3 regions of the Roseateles amylovorans genome follow, and region 3 is predicted to be linked to each of the others. Evidence: riboswitches for the same ligand, from Rfam matches in the RefSeq annotation. Region 3 holds a riboswitch; each other region holds the start of a gene.
The links. A riboswitch is a leader RNA that binds a small molecule or an ion and turns the genes downstream of it on or off. The one in region 3 is predicted to bind cobalamin.
Positions count from the first base shown of each region.

Region 1: another riboswitch for cobalamin. It lies ahead of N4261_RS25485 (TonB-dependent receptor); the one in region 3 lies ahead of N4261_RS21655 (TonB-dependent receptor).
Region 2: another riboswitch for cobalamin. It lies ahead of N4261_RS03990 (energy-coupling factor ABC transporter permease); the one in region 3 lies ahead of N4261_RS21655 (TonB-dependent receptor).

Region 1 is NZ_CP104562.2:6,162,704-6,168,471, reverse strand. Features, by position in the region: gene N4261_RS25490 (PepSY domain-containing protein) at 1-645, opposite strand, end outside; gene N4261_RS25485 (TonB-dependent receptor) at 632-2,953, opposite strand; cobalamin riboswitch at 3,071-3,326, opposite strand; gene N4261_RS25480 (DUF4394 domain-containing protein) at 3,523-4,395, shown strand; gene N4261_RS25475 (bestrophin-like domain) at 4,785-5,576, opposite strand.
Region 2 is NZ_CP104562.2:896,722-902,489, reverse strand. Features, by position in the region: gene proV (glycine betaine/L-proline ABC transporter ATP-binding protein ProV) at 1-1,127, opposite strand, end outside; cobalamin riboswitch at 1,646-1,852, shown strand; gene N4261_RS03990 (energy-coupling factor ABC transporter permease) at 1,982-2,662, shown strand; gene N4261_RS03985 (energy-coupling factor ABC transporter substrate-binding protein) at 2,659-3,045, shown strand; gene cbiQ (cobalt ECF transporter T component CbiQ) at 3,035-3,781, shown strand; gene N4261_RS03975 (energy-coupling factor ABC transporter ATP-binding protein) at 3,778-4,689, shown strand; gene cobM (precorrin-4 C(11)-methyltransferase) at 4,676-5,467, shown strand; gene N4261_RS03965 (sirohydrochlorin chelatase) at 5,464-5,768, shown strand, end outside.
Region 3 is NZ_CP104562.2:5,232,201-5,237,968, reverse strand. Features, by position in the region: gene N4261_RS21675 (DEAD/DEAH box helicase) at 1-828, shown strand, start outside; gene N4261_RS21670 (VOC family protein) at 1,042-1,416, shown strand; gene N4261_RS21665 (hypothetical protein) at 1,511-2,107, shown strand; gene N4261_RS21660 (hypothetical protein) at 2,175-2,666, shown strand; cobalamin riboswitch at 2,745-2,994, shown strand; gene N4261_RS21655 (TonB-dependent receptor) at 3,115-5,247, shown strand; gene N4261_RS21650 (TonB-dependent receptor) at 5,391-5,768, opposite strand, start outside.

The DNA of each region.
Region 1 (5,768 bases), 930 kb from region 3:
CCAGAAGCGCTCATGGCGGGTGGTGTCGCGCACGACCTCGCCGGTGACGGCGGAGATGTAGAGCATGGTGCCTGCGGCATCACCCACCTCCACGCGGTGCAGCGGCCGCAGCGCGTCCAGACCTTGCGGCACCGTCCACTGATCGCGATCGAGGGTCTCGACCACGCGGGCGCCCGGCGATCGGGAGAAGGCCTGACCGATGCGAGTGGCCGCCGTCGCGTCCACCGGCCCGAGGGCGCGGCCATTGACGGCGGACCACGCATGCGCTCGTCCCTTCGCATCCACGACCCGCCAGACCGGTTGGAATGCGTCGCCCTCGGGTGTGGCGGTGGCCATCATCTCCAGTGTCATGCGGCGTGGCGGCCGTGCACGAACCGCGTCCGGCAGCTCGCGCCACACCGCGGCCGGATTCACCCGGACCTGATCGGTGCGCAGTGGCGCCAGTCCGGTGAGCCGCTCTGCCTGGGTGAGCGCGGGATAGCCCACGAACATCATCACCAGCCCCGACAGGAACCAGATGACGAAGAGCAGGCAGCCGGCGATGCCCAGCCAACGGTGGGTCAGATAGAGCGCGCGTCGAAGCACCGGCCACGCCGGTGCCACAGCGGCCCAGCGGCGGGGCGCTGCCGTGTCAGAAGCGGACATAGGCGGACAGCTCCACGCTGCGCGGCCGTCCGAGCAGCCACTGGTTGCCGTTGTTGGACGTGCTGATCGCATAGGTCCGATCCAGCAGGTTGACGATCTGCAGGCCGAGGCGAAGATCCGGCCGTGCCTGCCAAGCGAGCACGGCATCGGTCACCGTGTAGGACGCGATCTGTCGGCTGTTGGCGGTGTCCACTTGTCGGCGTCCCACGTGGCGGATGCCGGCCGAGGCGGTCCAGTCGCTCAGGAGGCGCCAGTGCAGCCAGGCATTGGCGGTGGTCTCCGGGACGCCCGTCGGCGTGTTGCCATCGCGAGAGACCAGCGTGCCGCCGACGATCTCCCGGAAGTCGTCATAGCGCGCCCTCAGCCGCGCGACGTTGGCCTCCAGGCGCCAGGCGCTGCCCAGCGCCAGCTCGACCGAGGCCTCCACCCCTTGCGACGACTGCTGGCCGATCTGCTGCTGCACGTTGGGCTGGATCGGATCGCGCGAGAGCAGCTTGTTCTTCTCGATGCGGTAGCCCGCCACGGTCCAGGCGCTGCGTCGATCGGACAGCAGTTGCTTGTAACCGACCTCGACCTGCCGGCCGGTGGTCAGCTCGAACTGCTGCTGCGCGGCCGAGGTGGTGAGCAAGGCGCCGAGCGGATCGACCGCACGGCCGATCTGCGCATACGCCGACTGGGTAGACGAGGGCGCGAACACCAGTCCCAGACGGCCGGTGGTGACGTTGAAGCGTTTGTCGAAGCTGTTGGCCGGCGCGACCAGATCCTCCCGAGCGATCTTCGCGTGGTCCTGGCGCAGACCCGCCACAACCGACCACTGCGCATTCACCGCCAGGCGGTTCTCCAGGAACAAGGCCTGTGTGGTGGACCGGGCACGGTAGCGCGGCGTGTAGGGATAGGCGGCCTGATAGCGGCCCACGACCGGATCGAAGGGATCGACACCGATGCTGCCGCTGAAATAGGGCGAATCGTTGATGTGGGTGAAGCGGATGCGGTTGAACTCCAGCCCGAGGCTGAGCTGGTTCTCCATGCCGGCCACGGCCTGTCGGAGCCGCAGATCGCTGCGATTGCCCAGCTGCTCCTGCACATGGCCGATTTCCAGGAAGCTGCTCTGCTTCACTTGGCCGGTGGCCGCGTCCCAGGTGTAGCTCTCGGCATTACGCCAATGCCTGCGGCTGTCGAGGTGATAGAGCTGGTTGCGCAGCTGCACCGTGTCGGTCGGTGTCCATTGGGCGTCCAGCCGGGTCCAACGGTCGCGGTACTTGATCGCGGCATCCTCGGCGTTGTAGTTCTGGTGCCTGGTGCGATCGTCCAGCCGACCGTTGATCAGCGGCACGCCGAAATACGTCTGCGGCTGTTGATGGCCTTCGTCCCGGGACAGCGTGAGGTTGAGCGAGGGTGAGAGGTCCAGACGCAGCGCGCCGCCGACGGCCAGGCTTTCGGCATCGCCCCGGGCCATGAAACCGTCGGTCTTGCGGTGGCTGATGTCCACGCGGTAGGACCAGCGCTCATCGAGCGCGCCGCCGCTGCCGTAGGCGAGTTGGCGGGTGTGGTCGGCCCCGAGCGCGAGGCGGGCTTCCTGCCGAATCGGCGTGCGGGTCGGCTTCTTGGGCACCAGGTTGATGGCCGCGCCGATGGCGCCTTCGCCATAGATCACCGAGGCGGCGCCGCGCAGGACCTCGATGCGATCGGTGGACCAGGGGTCGAAGGGGAAGGTGATCGTGCCCGCCGCCACGTAGAGCCGGGTGCCATCGAACAGCTGCATCACCGAGCCATGGCCATTGAAGCCGCGCGCGCCCATGGACGTGCCCCCGTTGCCCGGCGCAGCGGACATCGAGAGACCGGTGGCGCGGCTGGCCGCCTCCAGCACGGTGAGGTCGCCGCGTTCGCGGATCGTGTCGCCGCTCAGCAGCTCGATGCTCGCGGGGGTCTCGAGCGGGGTTAGGCCCAAGCGGCTGGCGGTCGTCGGCGTGGTGAGGGTGGGCTTGGCCTCGGTCTTGCCGCTGATGCGCACCTCGGGCAGCGTGCTGGAGCCGGCGGCCCCGGGCGTGATGGCCACCGCTGCTGTCGTGGTGGCGGTAGTTGTGGCTGTGGTTGTGGCTGTAGCTGTGGCTGTGGCTGTGGCTGTGGCCGTCGCCGTCGCCGTCGCCATGACGGTTGGCGGATCCTGCGCGCTGGCCAGGCCGGTCAGGCCCAGGCCAGCCACCGTGCAGGCGATGGCCAGCGGGCTGGGGGCAAGGGCGGGTGCGGTGTGGCCGTGGCCGCAGGCGCGGCGGATGGTCGTGGTGAATCCACGAGCGAGGCGGGTCATGGGTGGGCTCCATCGGCCCGCGTCCCCGCAGGCCATTGCTGTGAATGGAGGCCGACGGGGCGAGCACGGACGACGCCGCACAGGCGTGCGACGCCGACGGCGCACCGCACCCCGCGGCTTCCGGAGCAGTTGCAGGCCGGTATCCGGGCTCGCGGCGTGTTTCGGAATGCGGTGGGCGCATCCCGGAACCGAGTCCTCGCCTTCCCATGCCCTGAGGGACACAGTGACCGTCGACGTGCGGACGCCGACATGAGGACTCTTGAACCGCTGACCGTTGCGGGGGCAGCACAGGCCTTGCATCGCAGGGATGCGCACCTGTTTCCCGTTTAACCCAGCCGTGAGACGGCCGGGCACCTTCAACTGATGATCTGCCGACGACACAGGGCCGTGCAGCGGCGGCGATTCTAGGGGAGTCTGCGCGCGGCCAAGCAGAGTGCGCAGTTTTCCTCATCCTCCCCCGCACGCACGCGATGGACGGGTGAGGGACGTGACAAGCGCATTCGCAAGCGCGAGGATCGTGTTCCCACTCATGCTGTCAGGGAGAGGTTATGGCGAATCGAGTCTTGCCCATGTGGCCACGGGGGCCGCTGCTCGGCATTGCGGCCGTGCTGTCGGCCTGTTCGACGACGATGGAGGCGCCGCTCGGTCCTCCAGCCAAGGAAGTGGCGGTGGCCGTCACCGCTGCCAATGAGCTGATCCAGTTCAATGCGGGGCAGCCGCAAAAGGTCCTGTGGACCAAGCCGCTGCAGGGTCTGTCCTCCGGCGAGCGCCTGCTGGGCATCGACTACCGGGTGGCCCGCGGCCAGTTGTATGGCCTGGGAAGCACCGGCCAGCTCTATCGCATCCATACCGGCACCGGGCAGACCGAAAAAATCGGCACGCCGGTGGCCCTGCCCTCCGACGGAGCGACGGAATGGGGCGTTGATTTCAATCCCACGGTCGACCGCATTCGTGTGGTCAATGACGCCGGCGTGAACATGCGGCTGCATCCGGACACCGGGGCGGTGGTGGATTCGAACCCGGACCAGCCGGGCGTGCAACTGGACGGCCGACTGGTCTACGACAGCGCGGATGTGAACGTGGACAAGACGCCTGGCATCGTCGCGGCGGGCTACACCTACAACAAGGACAACGAGAAGATCACGACCAACTACGCGCTCGACGGCAAGCTCGGCGTGCTGGTGCATCAGGGGTCGAAGGAAGGTGTTCAGCCGGTGGTCTCGCCCAACACGGGGCGCCTGTTCACTGTCGGCTCCCTGGGCATCGGCAGCTTTGCCAAGGCCACATTGGACCTCTCCGACATCGGCAACGTGGCCTACAGCGCGGTGTCGTCCCAAGGCAAGTCGACCTGGTATCGGATCGACCTGATGACCGGCAAGGCCACGCGCATCGGCAGTGTGGGCGTTTCATCTGAAGTGGTGGGCGCGGCGATCGAGCCTTGAGCTGCGCGTCGTGGTGCCGTCAGCTGTGAGCCCCGGGCACGGAAGCGCCAGCCGCTGCGGCGTTGACGGTGTCGAGTCGATGAAAAAAAGGAGCCCGCACAAGCGGGCTCCTTCGGTGCCGCACTTTCAGGCGGCGTTCTTCCGGATTGATATCGGTGGACGCGCCCTCATCGATGTCGGCGCGACGAATGTCCTCTGACACTGGCAGGCAGTGAACAACGGCAACGGGCAGTGGCTCCACGCCGCGATTGCAGAAGGCCGATCCCGCCAGTGCGGAATGAGCGCGTTCGATAGCATGCCGTGGCAATCCCCTTTCGCGCCGATCGGCAGATGCATCGGGTTCAGGTGTTGTGGCCCATGGACATGCGAGTGAGGCAACGCCGGGCGATTCATCGAGGCCCCAAGTCCCACTGCGCCATCTCTTGAAGGCTGATCTCGTAGGGCTGGGGGCTTACGCTCTGCTCGCCGACGAAGGGCCGGTCCATCTGCACGATGAAGAAGAACACCAGCCCGGTCGAACACGAGAGCAGGGCCACCGCCGTGCGGTTGAACGCCGTCGGGGGCAGAACCAGCATTGGCATCAGCGAAAGCACGCCGCCCGCGATGACGACGAACCACAGCGTGGCGGGCACCGACAGCTCACTGGCGCTGACGCGATCAAGCCGGAACTTCAGCACCTCATTCATGCGAGCCCAGATCTCGGTCAGCAGAATGGTCTGGGCCGGCGTGGTCGGCTCCACCGTCTGCAAGGCGCGAAAGATGCGGTTGATGCGGTCGCCGTTGTCGCGGTGGCCGGGCTCCTTCTGCATCTTCACCCATTCGTCGTCCACGATGCTGCGCGTGTATTCCCGAAGCCGCTCCCGCGCGGCCAATGCAGCCGGTGTGCCCAGCACCCCTAGGTCCCGCGCCAGTTCACTGATGGTGACGGCCTCATTGCTCACCGCGTTGTCCGCAGACCGATAGGCGTCCCAGACGGAGACGGCACAGAAGGCGAGCAGCAGCGAATTGAGCGTGGCAACCAGTGCCAGCAGCGTCATGGCCAAGCCCTTGTCTGCTTCCTCGAATCGGGGCTTCAAGAAGCGATGGATGACCTCGAAGCTGGCCATGGCCGGGACCATCCATCCGGTCATCAGCAAGACGCCGAATTGCCAGACAGGCAGTTGGTAGATCCAAAGCGGCATGTGGGCCTCGACGAGCAGATGGAGTCCTGCAGACTAGAGACCCGCTGGCGATGCCGCCATCGGCGATCAACCGAGATGGGCCAGCAAATACTCCGAGCCGCGCCTTCCCAAGATGGGCGAGCACCTCTGATAGGCTGCGACGCATGCGAACCCTCCGCCTGCCCCTCGTCCGCGTTGCCGCTGCCCTGATGT
Region 2 (5,768 bases), 2.0 Mb from region 3:
TCCACCACCGGCACCGCGCAGCGGGACTGGGCCACCTGGCCGACCAGGCCCGCCACCGGCGCATCGGCGGCGATGGCGGCCAGATCCGGCAGGAAGGCGCGGCGCAAGCCCAAGGGCCCGACATGGCCGTCCAAAGCGGCGCGCAGCGTGTCGGCCGAGACGGTTCCCAGATAACGACGCTGCGGGCTCACCACATAGGCGAACTCGCGGTCCTGGTCCTCCAACTGCTTGAGCGCCGCGCGGGCGCCTCGGTCCTGATGCTCGGAGACGACGACCAGCGGCTGGCGCGCAATGTCGGCCGCCTTGAAGACGGCGGCTGCATCCACGCCCCGCACGAAACTGCGGACAAAGTCATCGGCCGGATCGCGCAGGATCTCATCGGGCGTGCCGACCTGCACCACCCGGCCGTCCTTCATGATCGCGATGCGGTCGCCGATGCGCATCGCTTCATCCAGATCGTGGGAGATGAACACAATGGTGCGGCGACGGACCTGCTGCAGCCGCAGCAGCTCCGATTGCATCTCGGTGCGCACGATCGGGTCCAGCGCGGAAAAGGCCTCGTCCATCAGCAGCACCGACGGGTCCGCCGCCAGCGCGCGCGCCAAGCCGACGCGCTGCTGCATGCCACCGGAGAGTTCGTCCGGATAGCTGTCGCCCCATCCGGTGAGCCCCACCTGGGCTAGGGCCTCGTCGGCCAGTCGAAGGCGGTCGTGCTTGCCGGCGCCCGCGAGTTCCAGGCCGAAGGCGGTGTTCTCGCGCACTGTCATGTGCGGCATGAGGGCGAAGGACTGGAACACCATGCTGATGTCCTTGCGGCGCAGGGCACGTAGTGCGGCATCGCTGTGGGTGTTGATGTCATGGCCATCGATCACGATGCGGCCCGCGCTGGGCTCGATCAGCCGGTTGAGCAGACGGACCAGGGTGGACTTGCCGGAACCCGACAGGCCCATGATCACGAAGATCTCGCCGGGCTGGATCTCGAAGCTGGCATCGAACACGCCGATCGATTGACCGGTGCGCGCCAGGATCTCCTGCTTGCTCACGCCCTGGCGCACGAGCGCCAGGGCGTCGTCGGGCCGGTCGCCGAAGACCTTGAAGACGTGGTCGATGAGAATGCCTTTGGCCATGTGCGGAGCTCCTTTGCGTGCAGCGATGACGGTCTCGCCGTCGGCTCAGTGGCGCGACAGGCGAGGATCACGCCAGGAACCGATGCGGCGGACCGAAGGCCGGCATGCGAGGTCCGACGAGCGGCGCATGCGACAGGCCTCGGCAGGCCGAAGGGGCTGCAGGCGGGCACTGACGACGAGAGGACGAGACCAGTCCCCGCCGGCGACTTCATTCACAGACGGCGGGCCTGGTCGAGGGGCGCCGCCTGGACGAGCCTGGCGTGGCAATGGGGCCGGGCGAACCGGCCGGAGATGCCGGGGATGTAGAGACAAGCCCGGCGGCGTGAGACCTGCACCGCGACGTGATTCGAACGATCAGCGAGTAGTGCGAGGGCGATCAAGGGTCGGTGTGACACACCGTCTCATGGCGTCTTGATCGGCGAGAGAGGCGACACCTTAATCGCCATGCGGGCCTGGGGTCAACCCGAACGGGCGCATGACGCCCAACGAGGCCGCCACCACCCCACCTCGATGCGGTTAACATGCGCTCCGCCTTGGGTGCGTTCCGTCCTGCCGGACGAAACGTTAAACGGGAAACCGGTGACGCTGTGATCCACAGCCATTCCGGTGCAGCCCCCGCTGCTGTAAGCCAGACGACCCTGCAACCAGCCACTGTGATCCGTCACGGGAAGGCGCAGGGAAGGACGATGGCGAGCCAGAATACCGGCCCGATGGCGAGTGTCAGCACCATTCCCCGGGGCGAGGGAAGCCGCTGTCGGCGCCGCGTGGCCAGCTCCTGGCCGTCTCCGTGCTGATGTCGCGTCAATAGCCCTGTCGATTGGTGGTGAGTTCAACCATTCGACGGGAGGTATCGAATGCACATCATGGAGGGCTTCCTGCCTTTCACGCATGCGCTGGCATGGACGGCAGCGTCCGCGCCCTTTCTGGCCTGGGGCCTGCACTCGGTGAGCCGCACCCTGCGGTCGCATCCGGAGCAACGCATGCTCTTGGGCGTCAGCGCCGCCTTTGCGTTCCTGCTGTCCGCACTCAAACTGCCGTCGGTGACCGGCAGTTGCTCGCATCCGACCGGCGTCGGTCTGGGCGCCTTGCTGTTCGGTCCTGCGGCCATGGTGCCGGTCGGCTTCGTGGTGCTGCTGTTCCAGGCGCTGCTGCTCGCGCATGGCGGCCTGACCACGCTGGGCGCGAACGTGTTCTCAATGGCCATCGTCGGTCCCTTCGTCGCCTATGGCGTGTTCCGCCTGGGCTGCGCACTGGGTCTGACGCGCAGCATGGCGGTGTTCCTCGCAGCCTGCCTGGGCGATTTGTCCACCTATGTGACGACCTCCGTGCAACTGGCGCTGGCCTTCCCGGATCCGGTGGGCGGCGTGCTGCTGTCGTTCGAGAAATTCGGCGGCATCTTCGCGTTCACCCAGGTGCCGCTGGCCATCACCGAAGGGCTGCTGACGGTGCTCGTGGTCAATGCGATGGCGCAGTTCAATGCGAACGAACTCCGCCTGATGCCGGTGCTGGCCCATCCGCGGAGGACCACGCCATGAGCCGCCGCACCTGGCTGCTGCTGACCGCCGTGGTCCTGCTGACCGCCCTGCCGCTGATCTGGGTGGGATCGCCCCCCCCGGATGCCTCCGGCGCACCGGGCGAGCTGTTCCAAGGCGCCGATGCCCGCGCGCAGCAGGCCATCACCCAAATCGCACCGGATTACCAGCCGTGGTTCAGCCCGGTGCTGGAACCGTCCAGTGGCGAGATCGCATCGTTGCTGTTTGCCTTGCAGGCGGCCTTGGGCGCCGGCGTGATCGGCTATTGGCTCGGTGTGTCGAAAGCCCGTGCGGCGATGGCCCCCAAGGACGCGACGCCGCCCGACGCGCATGCCGTGCCAGCGCCGTCGTCGAACGACACACGGGCAGACCGCAGTGATCATTGAGCGGCTGGCGTATGCCAGCCCTTGGCGCGCGGTGGCCCCATCGGCCAAGGCGATCTTCGCCGGCGGTGCCATGGCGGCTGCCTGGCTGGCACCGTCGCCGTGGATGGCGGCGGGCTTGGCGGCGCTCGTGGCCACCGTCACCGTGGCGGGAGCACGCATTCCGCTGCGCGACTATCTGCGCGTGGCCATGGCGCCGATGGGCTTCCTGATGCTGTCCTGCCTGACGATGCTGGTGACCGTGAACCCGTCGCCGGGCGCGCCCACCTGGCGGCTGGCCACCGAGATGCTGCCCCAGGTGCTGATGATTGCCACCCGCGCGATGGCGCTGTGCGCTGCGCTGCTGTGGCTGGTGCTCACCACGCCGCTGGGCGATCTGCTCGCCCTGCTGCGTCGCCTGCGATGCCCGGCGGTGCTGGCGGACCTGATGGCCGTGACCTACCGCATGCAGTCGGTGCTGGGGGACGCCTGGTCCGACGGTCTGACCGCACAACGTGCGCGACTGGGCCATGCGGGCCGCCTGCAATCACTCCGATCCACCGCACAGCTGATCAGCCAGATGGCGGTGCAGTGCTGGATGCGTGCAAGCGCGCTGCAGGCCGCCGCCGATGCCAGGAACTTCGACGGCACGCTGCGGTTCCTTCACGCCGCGCATCCGAACGGACGGCGTGAAGGAGCCGTCGCCGCCGCGGCAGCCATCGGACTGATCCTGCTCGCCGCCTGGGGACGCTGGGCATGACCACCTTGATCGAACTGGTGTCCGCCAGCTACCGCTATCCAGATGGCACACCCGGCCTGGACGATTGCCACCTCCGCCTGCGCGCCGGCAGCCGCAATGCGCTGCTGGGTGCGAATGGCGCCGGCAAGACGACGTTGATGCAGCACCTCAACGGGCTGCTGCGGCCGACCTCCGGTCATCTGCACTGGCAAGGCCATCCGGTGGCCTATGACCGCGCCGGGCTGCGCGCGCTGCGGCAGCAGGTCGGCCTGGTGTTCCAGAACCCGGACCGCCAGCTGTTCTCCGCGCATGTGGAAGAGGACGTCTCCTTCGGCCCGCTCAACCTGGGCCTGGGCGAGCACGATGTCCGCACCCGGGTGGCGGCAGCGCTGGACGCGGTCGGCATGCGCGCTCATGCGCGATCGCCGGTGCATCACCTGAGCTTCGGTCAGAAGAAGCGCGTCTGCCTGGCCGGCGTGCTGGCGATGCAGCCGCAGCTGCTGGTGCTGGATGAGCCGATGGCCGGCCTGGACGCACCGATGCAGCGCGACCTGCAACAGCTGCTGGACGATCTGGTGGCTCGGCACGGCGTCACCGTGTTGATCTCCACCCACGATGCTGCCTTTGCGGCGGACTGGGCGGATGAGCTGCATCTGATGGTCGCCGGCCGCTGCCGCCTGTCCGAGTCGGCGGATCGACTGATGGCGCAGCCGCAAGCCTGGCTGGACGCCGGTCAATCGCCACCGGAGGTCATCGCCGTGCATCAGGAACTGGTGCGACGCGGCGTGCTGCCGGCCACGCCGGTGCCGCGGTCGATGCCACGCCTGCTCGACCAACTGCGGAACGGGTTGACGCCTCAACCGCAGGCTCAACCGCATCCTCACATTCACCCTCATCCTCACGAGAGACCCTGTCATGACGCTGCATGATCCCGGCACCATCTGGTTCGTCGGGGCCGGTCCGGGCGATCCGGAGCTGATCACCGTGAAGGGACAGAAGCTGCTGTCCCAGGCCGGCGCGGTGCTGTTCGCCGGCTCGCTGGTCGATCGCGCGGCCACCGCGTATGCGCCGCCGGGCTGCGACATCCGCGACTCCAAGGACATGACCTTGGAAGAGATGACCGATTGGCTGATCACCCGCGCACAACAGCACGAGACCGTGGTGCGGCTGCAGACCGGCGACCCGGCGCTGTATGGCGCGCTGATTGAAATGGCCCGTCCGCTGGATGCGGCCGGCGTGCCGTGGCGCGTGGTGCCGGGCGTGTCCTCCGCAATGGCTTCGATGGCCGCTGCGGGAGAGTCGATGACGCTGCCGGAGGTCACCCAGACGGTGATCCTCACCCGCGTCGAGGGCCGCACGCCGATGCCGGAGGGCGAGGATCTGACCGCCCTGGCGGCACACCGCACCACGATCTGCATCTTCCTGTCCATCACCCTGCTGCACAAGGTGGAGGCGGCGCTGCGCCAGGCCGGCTGGCCGGAGGATGCGCCGATGCTGGTGGTGCACAAGGCGAGCTGGCCCGGTGAGGAACAAATCATCCGCGGCACGCTGGCCGACATCAAGCAGCGCTGCCGCGAGGCCGGCGTGGTCAGCCAATCCATGATCGTCGCCAGCCCCACGCTGGGCGCACGTCACTGGGAGACGCTGGCGCGCTCCAAGCTTTACGACCCCACGTTCACCCATCGCTTCCGAAAGGCCAACGCATGATCAGCTCCGACGACACCATCCTGATTGTGGGTCACGGCTCACGCGAGGATTCTGGCAACCAGGAGATCCTGGCCTTTGCCGCCCAGTGGCAGGCGCAGCTGCCGGAATGGCGCATCCGCGTGTGCTTCATCGAATTCGCGCCGCCGTCGCTGCAGAACGGCCTGATGGACGCGGCCCGCGAATCGCGGCGGGTGCTGGTGGTGCCGCTGATCCTGAACGCTGCGGGCCATGTGAAGATGGAAGTGCCGGAGGCGATCGAGCAGGCCCGGCTGGCCCATCCCCGCACCGAGATCTTGCTGGC
Region 3 (5,768 bases):
CTGTTGGACGTGGTCGCGCAGAACGCGCTGAAGTTGTCCGATGTCAGTTGCCTGGTGCTGGACGAGGCGGACCGCATGCTCGATGGCGGTTTCGCCGACGAGGTGACGCGGGTGCTGGCCTTGCTGCCGTCGCGTCGGCAGAACCTGCTGTTCTCCGCCACCTTCCCGGAGGCGGTCCGGGCCTTGACCGCCGAGCTGCTGCGGGACCCGGTCCGGGTCGAGATCGTGCAGGAGCCGACGGTCCAGGGAAAGATCGAAGAGCGCGCGATCGAGGTGGATGCGGCGCGTCGCACGCCGCTGCTGCGTCATCTGATCGGTCAGGGGGGGTGGACGCGGGTGCTGGTGTTCGTCGCCACCCGCTATGCCTGCGACCATGTGGCGGACAAGCTGCGCAAGGCCGGCCTGGAGGCGGCCGCCTTCCATGGCGACGCCAGCCAGGGCGCGCGGACGCGGATGCTGGCCGACTTCAAGGCAGGCAAGCTGCGGGTGCTGGTGGCCACCGATCTGGGCGGGCGCGGCATCGACATCGCGCAATTGCCGGTGGTGGTGAACTACGACCTGCCGCGTTCGGCGGTGGACTATGTGCATCGCATCGGACGCACCGCACGTGCCGGGGCGGATGGCTTGGCGGTGAGCTTCATTCCCGCGGCCGCGGAGGCGCATTTTCGGCTGATCGAAAAGCGCGAGGGTCGACGCGTGGCGCGTGAGCGCATTGCGGGCTTCGAGCCCACCGAGACCGTGACGCCGGACACCGCCGCCGGCGGCATCAAGGGCCGCCGACCTAGCAAGAAGGACAAGCTGAGAGCAGCTGCGGCGCGAGGCGAGTAGGTCGGGGCTGGACCGTGAGGATTCGCGGTCGCCTCACCGGGGCATCAGCGGCGCACCACGAGCGCATCATGAGCGTGGACGCGTGGACGCGTGGACGCGTGGACGCGTGGGCGGCCTGGGCGGCGTGGGGGCGACCCGCAGCGGTCCGTGACGGGGTGGCGGTATGCTCGGTGCCGCCCGTCATCCGTCGGGGATCCAGCCTCAGGAGCACGCATGTTTGACCACGTCAAGTTTGGTGTCAGCAACTACGCCGCGAGCCGGGCGTTCTATGTGAAGGCGCTGGCGCCTCTGGGCGTGGCGGTGGTGTCGGAGGGCGTGCCGTCCTACGGCATCGAACTGTGCGGCGAGGGCGAGCCCTCGCTGTGCCTCTTCGAGACCCAGGAAAAGCCTGCTCACCTGCATGTGGCCTTCTCCGCCAAGCGGCGTGAGTCGGTGGATGAGTTCTATCGCGCTGCGCTGGAGGCCGGCGGCAAGGACAACGGGCCGCCCGGACTTCGGACGAAGTACCACGCCAACTATTACGCCGCGTTCGTCATCGATCCGGATGGGCACAACATTGAAGCGGTGTGCCATCGGCCGGAGGCGTGAGCGACACGCCAGGGGGCGTCCGCGCCGATGCGGGGTGGCCGGTCGCCATGAGGCTCTTTCCAAGGGACCGAACGAGGGTTGAAGGGGTGGGGGGATGAAGGACAGCGACCGCGCGTTGGTGGCGCGCTCATCGAATTTCACCATCCGCTTGCTGACGTCGGAGGCGAAGTGGGAAGGTGGGTTGGACGCCACCCACGCGGTGCACCGGACCGTGCTGCGCCCGCTGCTGGCGATGGCCGACGGATGCTGGGCCTACGGCATCGACAAGGACGGTCCGCTCTGGAAGCGTTCCGCAGACATTCTTCAGCCCGACCGCGGCAAGTTCCGGATCGATCTGTCGTGCGATCCTGTCAGCGGCAGGGAGTCCCTTTGGAACGCCAGTGGCGGCAAGCGCGGCACCATCGTGATCACGGTGCCGGTCGAGCGATTTGACGGTGCGGCGCTGTTTCCGCATTGCCTGGAGGCCTGGGTGTTCGATAACCCCCGTGCGGGCCACACACCCGGCGCGCTCAGCTTCACGAGCAAGCGGCTTGCCGAGGGCCGTCATGTCATCGTCTGCCTGCCGCGCAACAACGGCATTGAGTGGGCGGAGGTGTTCGCTCCGCAGCCGCTCGTGTTCGATTTGTACGCTGAGGCGCTCGCTGCCACGGCATCCGCCGCGCGCGGACTGGCGGGATCGGTCGCAGGCTGAGCGATCGCTGACGCGCAGTGCGGTGGCACCGCACGCCGAGTCGGATCGCCGTGATACCTTCGGTCGCATGAGTACGAATTTTTCCGACGACGAGGTCACCATCATTCAGGAGCCGCGGCTGTGGCGTGATGAGCGCTGGACGGCGCAGGTGATCAAGAACGAAGACGACGAGGGCTGGGCCGTGGCCATGACCCTGGTCGGCGAGTCCGAGCCTGCGCTGGTGGGCCCCTGGACCATGGGGCGCGACAAGAAGAACCCCAAGCCGCTGGATGCAGCCGCCTTTCACACGCTGGTGAAGACGGCCTCCGAAGTGCTGCGTCGCCATGAGCAGCAACTGCACGCGAAGCTGCACAAGAGCGTCAAGGTGGACACGCCGGCCGGGCGCATCCAGGTGCTGTTGGACATCGTCCCGGACGAGGACAACCCCTACGCCACGCTGAGCGCGCGCAACGAGCAGGGCGAGACCCTCGCCCAGGTGCGTGTGGCAGCCAGCTTCCGGTTGACCGACACCAGCGCGGCCGCGTGGGTGGAAGGCGAGTTTCAGCAGCCGCCCAGGTGATCGCGCGGGCCCGATTTCATTGGCCGATCGTCTCCTCGTAGAATCGCGCCCGGCCGCCGGCAGCAGGATTCGCTGAGCGGCCTCCCCACAGTCCAAGGTGCCTGGCCGCGATGCGGTCGGGTTAAACGGGAAACAGGTGCGCGTCCCACGACGCAAAGCCTGTGCTGCCCCCGCAACGGTCAGCGGTTGAAAGCGTGCTCAAGTCGGCTTCTATGCCGACAGCCACTGTGCCCCTCGGGCATGGGAAGGCGAGTGCGCCCTGTCGGATTGCCCTTGGCAGCCCGCAGACGCCGCGAGCCCGGATACCGGCCTTCGACTGCCTCGGAAGCCGCGGGGTGCGGCGCGCCGTCGACGCTGCGCGCTCGCGTGGTTTCGCCTGCGCGTGTCATTCCATCGGCTTCCTCCACCGAACAGGCCTGCGGGGACGCAGGCCGATGGAGAGCTTCGAATGACCCGCCCATCCCCTGTCACCCTGCCAGAGCGCCACCCCCTGCGAACGACCCATGGCCTGCGATGCAGTGCCGCCGCCGCGTTGCTGTGGTGCAGCGCGGGCGCCTGGGCCGCGCCCGACATCGTCGAGCCCGCCGCTGACGTGGTGGCCGCACCCGAACGAAAACTCGATGCGGTCGAAGTCCACGGCCGCCACTATGACAACGGCGTCGGCAGCACCGATGCCGCGTCGCAGGGCCGCATCCGCGCCGAGCTGCTCAAGAGCCGGCCTGCGTTGCGTCCTGGCGAGGTGCTGGAATTCGTGCCCGGCCTCATCGTGACCCAGCACAGCGGTGACGGCAAAGCCAACCAGTACTTCCTGCGCGGCTTCAATCTGGACCATGGCACTGACTTCGCCACCACGCTCGACGGCGTGCCGGTGAACATCCCCAGCAATGCGCATGGACAGGGGTACGCCGACCTGAACTTCCTGATCCCGGAGCTGGTTGATCGCATCGATTACCGCAAAGGGCCCTACTTCGCGCCCAACGGCAACTTTGCCGCGGCCGGCTCCGCCGACATGGTTTACCGGCGGGCCCTGGATGCGCCTTTTGTGGCGGTGACCCTGGGTGAGGGCGCTTATCGCCGTGGCGTGGTGGCCGGTTCCACCGAGCTCAGCGGCAGCCTGCAATTGCTGGGCGCCGCTGAGCTGATGCGCAACGATGGCCCTTGGTCGGTTCCCGAAGGCCTGGACCGTCGCAACCTGCTGCTGACCCTGTCGAACACCCGAGGCGTGGACCGCTGGCAACTCAGCCTGATCGACTACCGTGCCCACTGGACCTCGACCGACCAGGTGCCGCAGCGATTGATCGACGCCGGCACCTGGCAGGGGAGGCCCTTCGACCGCTTTGATGCGATCGACCCCACCGACGGAGGCCGCACCCGGCGCACCAGTCTGTCGGGCGAGTGGTCCCGCGATGTGGATGGCGCGCACAGCCGCGTCGCCGCCTACGCGATGGCCTATGAGCTCTCCCTGTTCTCCAATTTCACCTACGCCATGGAACGGCCGGTCACCGGCGACCAGTTCTCGCAGCGAGACGACCGCAAGGTTTATGGACTCTCCGCCAGCCACGCGCGGGAGCACAGCATTGGCGAGTTGCCTGCGCGCAGCGAAGTCGGCCTGCAGGTGCGCCAGGACCGCGCCGACGTCGGCCTTTTCCAGACCCAGCAGCGCGCCGTCATCGAGACCACGCGCGACGACCGGATCCGCGAAACGCTGCTGAGTCTTTATGGACAGACCAGCGTCGAACTCGCACCGTGGGCCCGCACCGTCGTCGGCGTGCGTGCCGACCAGGGGCGCTTCCATGTCACCCACATCGCGGGCAACGGCGATTCAGGGCGTGCCCGGCAAACGCTGGCGTCGCCCAAGTTCTCGCTGGTGCTCGGGCCTTGGGCACGCACGGAGCTGTTCCTGAACGCCGGCCGCGGCTTTCACAGCAATGACGCGCGGGGTGTCACCGCGGCCGTGGATCCTGCGCCGGGCCTGGTCAAGGCCAAGGGCTATGAGCTGGGCCTGCGCAGCGAATGGCTGCCCGGCCTGCAGAGCTCGCTGGCCTTGTGGAAGCTGGATTTCGATTCGGAGCTGGTTTATGTGGGCGATGCCGGTGCCACCGAGGCCAATCGGCCCAGCAAACGCCGCGGCATCGAATGGAACAACCGCTATGTGCCGCTGCCATGGCTGCTGGTGGATGCCGACTTCGCCTGGACCCACGCGCGCTTTGCCGACGCCGACCCGGCCGGCAACCGCATCCCCAACGCGGTGGACAAGGTCGCCTCGGTCGGCGTGACCTTGCGCGACCTCGGTCCCTGGTCCGCAGGCATCAACTGGCGCTACCTCGGCAGCGGCGCGCTGATCGAGGACAACAGCGAGCGCTCCCATTCGTCGCTGACCGCCAACCTGCGGGTGAGCCGTCGCTTCGGTCCGAAGACCGAGCTGACGCTGGATGTCTTCAATCTGTTCGACCGCAAGGTCAACGACATCGAGTACCTCTATGAATCGCAGCTGCCGGGAGAGGCCACGCCGGTGATGGATCGCCACCTGCATCCCGCCGAGCCGCGCACGCTGCGGGTGACGCTGCGACGCAGCTTCTGATCGAGGTCGCATCGGCATCGGACGTCGGCCCCCGGGCTGGCGTCCGCCTGCGATCCGGGGTGCGTTGACGCCATCCACGCGATGACGACGTGCGACTGTGAGCGGTTCGCCTGAGGACCGCTGCGCCGCCGGGCAGCGCAGCGTCAGAACTGGTAGGTGGCCGTCACCGATACGTTGCGCCCCTGGCCGGGCGTGATCCATCGCGACACATGCAAATGACTGGATACGTCATAGGCCTTGTCGAACAGATTGCGCAGGGCCAGTTGCAGCGCCAAGGATTGAGCACCTTCCAGTGACGCGGTCCAGCTCTGAATCAGGTCGACGCGCGCATAGCCCGGCAGCACGGTGGTGTTGGCCTCATCGGCAAAGCGGCGGCTCTGCACAGCCACATTGGCCGCCGTCTTCCACCCTTGGCCCCAGTCGTACTGTCCCCACACATTCACCGCATGCCGCGCCACATTCGGCACCCGCTTGCCGCCATAGACGGCGTTGTCGCCGTAGGTCGCCTCCGTGTAGGCATA